Regions from separate parts of the Tatumella sp. JGM94 genome, predicted to be linked through region 1. Evidence: predicted binding sites of a transcription regulator. Region 1 holds the regulator's gene; each other region holds the start of a gene.
The links. Region 1 encodes LexA, which represses DNA repair genes until DNA is damaged. Its sites were predicted from a motif close to TNCTGTATGTACATACAGNA; they were not measured.
Positions count from the first base shown of each region.

Region 2: dinB (DNA polymerase IV) is a predicted target of LexA. The motif match lies at 1,001-1,020, and genes of this name have one in related genera.
Region 3: JK216_RS06410 (DNA translocase FtsK 4TM domain-containing protein) is a predicted target of LexA. The motif match lies at 1,012-1,031, and genes of this name have one in related genera.

Region 1 is NZ_JAERJN010000008.1:123,675-125,949, reverse strand. Features, by position in the region: gene plsB (glycerol-3-phosphate 1-O-acyltransferase PlsB) at 1-449, opposite strand, end outside; gene JK216_RS07925 (diacylglycerol kinase) at 583-948, shown strand; gene lexA (transcriptional repressor LexA) at 1,057-1,671, shown strand; gene dinF (MATE family efflux transporter DinF) at 1,839-2,275, shown strand, end outside.
Region 2 is NZ_JAERJN010000020.1:41,588-43,862, reverse strand. Features, by position in the region: gene dinB (DNA polymerase IV) at 1-970, opposite strand, end outside; gene dpaA (peptidoglycan meso-diaminopimelic acid protein amidase) at 1,244-1,984, shown strand; gene JK216_RS13885 (class II glutamine amidotransferase) at 1,949-2,275, opposite strand, start outside.
Region 3 is NZ_JAERJN010000006.1:127,323-129,597, reverse strand. Features, by position in the region: gene JK216_RS06410 (DNA translocase FtsK 4TM domain-containing protein) at 1-953, opposite strand, end outside; gene lrp (leucine-responsive transcriptional regulator Lrp) at 1,069-1,563, opposite strand; gene trxB (thioredoxin-disulfide reductase) at 2,074-2,275, shown strand, end outside.

The DNA.
Region 1 (2,275 bases):
CCGTTAAGTTCACGCAGGAACGGCGCCTGTGCTCCCTGAACTTCTTTACCAGGCGCGCGGCCGAACATCACCGATACCGGCACCAGCTGAACATCCAGAGCCGGATTATTGCGGTGCAGGTCGAGGTAATCATGGAAGATTTTTACCGTTTCCTGATTCGGAGTGAAATAGGGCAGTAACCGTGGTCCATCGTGGATAAATACATGACGGGGTAAAAAATGACCATCGATTTCCACCGGCTGTAACGGATCCGGCAGATCATGCTGCAGGCATTGGGCACGCATCGCCAGAAGATCCGCTTTGGAATCATACGGGAATACATAGATAATGGGCCGGGTCGGATCCAGCCCCAGTTCGGAGAAAGGATCTTCCGGGATAACTTTGCTCTTAACCAGCAAAGATAATGGAAAACTGAGTAATTTATAATAAAGTTTACGCCAACCTGACATAGACAAATCTGCGGCCTCTTACTGTTAGCAAAGCGGCGCAAGCATACCAGAAACTACAAAGAAGATCTGTGAGGATACAACGAATCGTATCCTGATATAACGGTAATTTTTATCATAAAAGGAGTAAACAGGGATGGCGGGTACGACAGGCGGATGGCGGAGAATAATAAAAGCCGCGGGCTATTCATGGCAGGGACTGCGTGCGGCCTGGCGCCATGAAGCAGCCTTCCGGCAGGAAGCCGTGCTGGCAGCCGTGGCGGTGATTGTTGCCTGCTGGCTGAATGTGGATACAGTCACCAGGATACTGCTGATTGGTTCGGTGGTGCTGGTTGTTATCGTTGAAGTCCTTAACAGCGCGATTGAAGCGGTTGTGGACCGGCTGGGGCCTGAAATTCATCCGTTATCTGGCCGGGCGAAGGACTTAGGTTCGGCGGCGGTGTTTCTGGCATTGCTGCTGGCGGCTTTTGTCTGGATCGCTCTGTTATGGCAGTGGTGGTGAGTGGCGGGATCTTAACCGACAGTTGTTTGTTTTATGACGGTTTTTGGTTCCCATTTAGAAAATACCTGTATATACTCACAGCGACTGTATAAACAACCAGGGGGCGGGATGAAAGCATTAACCAGCAGGCAACAGCAGGTCTATGACCTGATTCGCGACCATATTCAACAGACGGGTATGCCGCCGACGCGCGCAGAAATTGCGTCCCAGCTGGGTTTCCGTTCCCCGAATGCCGCAGAAGAGCATCTGAAAGCTCTGGCGCGTAAAGGTGTTATTGAAATCGTCTCCGGGGCATCGCGGGGTATTCGCCTGCTGATGGAAGAAGAAACCACCGAGGGATTACCACTGATCGGCCGTGTCGCTGCCGGTGAGCCCCTGCTTGCCCAGCAGCATATTGAAAGCCATTTTCAGGTTGATCCGGCGCTGTTTAAACCGTCAGCGGATTTCCTGCTCAGGGTCAGCGGTACCTCAATGAAAGACATCGGTATTATGGACGGCGATCTGCTGGCGGTACATAAAACCCAGGATGTCCGTAATGGTCAGGTGGTTGTGGCAAGAATTGATGACGAAGTAACAGTGAAACGCTGGAAAAAACAGGGTAACACTGTGCAACTGCTCCCCGAAAATAGCGAATTCTCGCCGATTGTGGTTGATATCCGCGAACAAAACCTGACGGTTGAAGGCCTGGCGGTAGGCGTTATCCGTAACGGCGAGTGGTTATAGTCCGCCGCTGATCACCTCTGCTCCTGCTGGCTGAGTAAGATGTCTCAGCCAGACGGTTCCTTACTGTCCCCTGTTCCCGCGCCTGCTAGTTTTACTGATGCCGCTGTCATATAGTGCCCGTATTGTCTCTCTTTGTGCCTTTTGCGATGTGACCTGCAGGATTATTCATGTCTTTTCTTAGCTCTACCGATAAGCAACTCTGGCGGCTGGCATTACCGATGATCCTGTCAAATGTCACTGTACCACTGACAGGACTGGTGGATACGGCGGTGATTGGCCATCTCGGCAGTGCCATTTACCTTGGTGGTGTGGCCATCGGGACGACCGTAACCAGCTTTCTGTTTATGTTATTGCTGTTCCTGCGGATGAGCACTACCGGGATGACCGCCCAGGCGCTGGGGAAAAAAAATAATACCTTGCTGGCCAGGGCGCTGGTGCAGCCGGTGCTCATTAGCCTGATTGCCGGCGCGGTGTTTATTTTGCTGCGTCAGCCTGTCAGTCATATAGCCACCGGGATTATGGGCGGTGATCCGGCAACGCTGGTACAGGCTCGTGAGTTTATTGATGTACGCTGGCTGAGTGCGCCAGCGACCTTTGCTAACCT
Region 2 (2,275 bases), on a different contig from region 1:
GTCGCTCATTCCAGCTTTCCCGAGCAATGGTCAGCAGATCCTGCTTATTCAGTACCGGCCAGATATGCTCACGGGTCGTTTGCTGAAAATCGGAAAACTTAAATTTCACCCCCTGCCGTGAAATCCGTAAATCAGGGCGTACTTTTTCCAGCCGCCGCTCCAGTTCCGGATACAACTGTTCCATAACCGCAGCACATTGTTCCCACTGATCAATATCCTTTTCCAGAGTCGTTTCCACCCCTACAGATTTGCGCTGGCGGTCGGCAATAATTTTGCGTTCATCAATACCATGACTGCGTTCCCACAGAATATGCCCGAACTTCCCGAAACGCTTCAGTAACAGCGACAGATCCGCCTGCCGTACATCCGCACAGGTTTGCAGCCCCATACCGGCCAGTTTTGCGGCTGATACTTTTCCCACCCCGGGGATTTTCTCCAGCGGTAAGCGGCAAATAAAGTCGTCCATAACCGCAGGGGTGATCACATACTGCCCATCCGGCTTATTTAAATCTGAGGCAATTTTGGCAAGGAATTTCACCGGGGCAATACCTGCGGAAGCCGTCAGTTGCAATTCCTGCCATATAGCCTGACGAATCTCCTGAGCTATCAGTGTTGCGGACCCGCGGGCATGTAAGCAGTTACTGACATCCAGATAGGCTTCATCCAGGGAAAGCGGTTCAATCAGCGGGGTATAACGCAGAAAAATCTGGCGGATATGCTCTGACACCTGCTTATACACCGCAAAGCGTCCGGGCAGCAGAGTGAGCTGCGGACAAAGCCTGAAGGCCGTGGCTGTCGGCATCGCGCTTCTCACACCATATTTTCTCGCCGGATAGTTGGCTGTACTGATAACCCCCCGTCGTTCCCGGCTGCCGCCTATCGCCAGCGGCACCTCACGCAACTCAGGATTATCACGCATTTCGACGGCTGCATAAAAACAGTCCATATCAACATGAATGATCTTACGCATTCGCCGCAGCCCTCTGAAAATCAACCAATGTACTGTATAAATATTCAGTGTAAAAATCAACCACTGACCATCAGCGCGATGGTTTGGTGGTTAAACATTTATCCCTTCGCCCGCTGCAGCTACTGACATAAATTTATCCATCTGCTGCTTGCTAAAACTGAGAACAATGCTAATGTGGCGCTTATCCGGCCTGAAGCCGGGTGACTCTGCCCACACGGCGAAAAGAAAAATAGCTCTCTATATCTCCCACTCTTTGTTCAAGGTAGCAGTAGCATGCGTAAAATCGCACTCCTTCTTGCGATGTTTTTAATCCCGGCCTGTTGCCTGGCAATAAGCGAAAATCCGGTAACCCCGCAGCTGCCCGTCAGCAAACAATTAAAACAACAATTACTGGGTACTCAGGTATTTATTCAGATATTTAAAGAAGAACGTACTCTGGATTTATACGGTAAGATTGGTAATGAATACCGGCTGCTGGATAGCTTCCGTATCTGTGACTTTTCCGGCGGACTGGGACCCAAACGGACAGAAGGTGATTTTAAAAGTCCTGAAGGGTTTTATTCAGTACATTTTAATCAGTTAAAACCCGACAGCCATTTCTACCGTGCGATTAATCTCGGTTTCCCGAATCAGTTTGACCGTGAGAATGGCTACAGCGGCAATTACCTGATGATCCATGGAAACTGCGTATCGATCGGCTGCTATGCAATGACTAATGCCTATATGGATCAGATTTATACCTACGTAAATGCGGCTCTGCGCAATGGCCAGTCAGAAGTCGAAGTGAATATTTTTCCGTTCCGTATGACAGAAAACAATATGCAGCGCCATCGTGACTCGGCGTATATCAGTTTCTGGAAACAGCTCAAACCCGGTTATGACTATTTCCTGAAATATAAACGACCGCCGACAATGACGGTCAGTAACGGGCAGTATGTACTCAGCCAGACACCGTTCAGCGCGCCCCCTGAGGCCGCTTCAAAACATTTCCTGGCGCTCACCCAGACAAAATAACTGCCATTCGCCTGGTGCAATTCTGTGCCAGGTTTCATTACCTGTCAGCGGCTGTGTCGCGACTACACTGACCACATCCCGCGGGGTGGTTTGCTGCTGAAAATCAATTTCAACATCCTGATCAATCAGGGTCGCCTTGCCAAAAGGTGCCCGGCGGGTGATCCAATGCAGGTGGGTGGAACAATAGGCCATCAGATAACGTCCGTCCGAGAGCAACATATTAAACACCCCCATTTCCCGTAATTCGTCAGCCAGACTGGCAATATAATCAAAGACAACCGGCCAGTCATC
Region 3 (2,275 bases), on a different contig from region 1:
TCCACAGATTCAGACGGTGAAGACCAGCGCGACGGACTGAATAGCGGATCATTATCATCCTCACTGTCCGGCGTAACAGGCATGCTGAACAACGGGTCATCGTTTTTTGTATGGCTGTTTGTTGCCAGTGAACTGAATAACGGATCATTATCTTCATCCGTAGCTTCAGCAGCAGGATGAACTTCCGAAAATGATGCTGCTGACGCAGGCTGCTTGTTACGCAGTAACGGGTCTGCAACGACGTCCCCTGGCGGCACTGTTGCCGGTTTTTTTATTGCCGCCGGCCCCTGCTCAAACACCTCAGCATCATCTTCATCATCCCCGTATTCATCACCGCGGGAACGGTTGCTGGCAAAGGTCAGTACTGACATTACCGCGCCACCAATTTTTTCCGCAATCGTCAGCCATGACCAGCCGGTATACAGGGTGATACCTGCCGCCCAGACACACAACAGCACCAGGGTACCTGTGGCCTGATTTAAATATGGCGCCATCGCACTGCTGACCAGGCTGCCAATAACCCCCCCGGAAGCAAAATACCAGATATCATCTGCATTTATCGCCGCCAGACCACAGGTAGTGACCACTAAAGCCAGCACCCCTATCAGGCGTAAACCGATAGCAAAATAATCAATGTAGTCTTCATAGTTGCGGTGGCGAAAGGTTATCCAGCACAGGCCAAGGATCACCAGCGGAATAGCATACGCCATTACCCCGAAAACAAATAACAGGGTATCCGCAAGCCATGCGCCGGGGCTGCCGCCAAGGTTATGAATTGGTTCGTGCCAGGCAGTCTGAGACCAGCTGGGGTCAGAGGGATTGAAACTGACCAGCGACACCATCAGATAAACAGCAAAAAGAGCTACCAGAATAAGTAAAGCTTCCAGCAGCCGCCGCCCGCTACTCAGCGGGGTAAGAGATACTTCTTTGTCTTCTGTATATTCCTGGCTCAAGTGAACTCTCCAGGTGCCTGTCAACTAAAGAGAGGAACAGCACCGGTATTAGCACTGTCCCTGTATGAATTCACAGGAGTGTACCTAATTGCTAACGCTTTTGCACCTGCCTGATTTAGCGAGTTTTAATCACCAGACGGTTGCTCTGTTTTACTTCTTCCATCACCACATAGGTACGGGTATCGTTCACACCCGGCAAGCGTAGCAAGGTTTCACCGAGTAATTTACGGTATGCCGACATATCGGGAACACGGGTTTTCAGCAGATAATCAAAATCGCCGGATACCAGGTGACACTCCTGAGTTTCCTCAAGTTTTTGTACCGCAGCATTAAACTGCTCAAAAACATCAGGCGCCCCGCGATTCAGAGTTATCTCAACAAAAACCAGTAACGAAGCATCCAGATAATGTGGATTGAGTAACGCCGTATAACCCAGAATAAAACCCTGGCGTTCGAGGCGGCGAACCCGCTCAAGGCATGGCGTAGGTGATAACCCGACACGTTTTGAAAGCTCAACATTCGAAATACGGCCATCTTTTTGCAGCTCGTTCAGAATGTTTCTGTCAATGCGATCCAAATCTTTGCCAGGGCGTTTCTTGTTGTCTGTCATTATTATTGTCTCTCTTTTTCCTTCCCTAAGACTACCTGCCCGTTAATCGTTTCATGATTCAGGGCATGAATTATGGTAAAGCAACTACCTGCTGTATTCGTGTTTTCAGCACCTTTCACTGTCTGTCCACGCTGAAAGGCGCTAAATTCTATTCAGGTGTATATATTCAGTGTTTCGGACCAACACTCGCGCGGTCTGTATTCACTGAACATGATTTGCTTCCCCCCATGTTTTCGCAAAACAGCAGGCGATTGTCAAAGTAAAACATACAATTTCAGTACATCATTCCGTAACCTGCCGTTTGTCATGTTTTGAAGAGGCTGTTTTGGGCTATTTTATCTGTCAGAACACGGCAAAATTACCTCATAACCCTGCTTTTGCTGATTAACGATTACTTTTAACGTTTGCAATAATAAGTAATCTCATCCGCGGAACTCTTTTTTTCAATCGTCACTTTGCCTACAATCACAGAATTATTTGCCTGCGGGCTATTTATTGAGGAAATAAAGCATGGCCAAACACAGTAAATTACTTATCCTGGGTTCCGGGCCTGCGGGTTACACCGCAGCGGTTTATGCTGCGCGCGCTAACCTGAAACCTGTACTGATCACCGGTGTGGAAAAAGGCGGACAGCTGACCACCACGACTGACGTCGAAAACTGGCCTGGTGACCCTGAGGGGCTGACGGGTCCGGCGCTGATGGAACGTATGC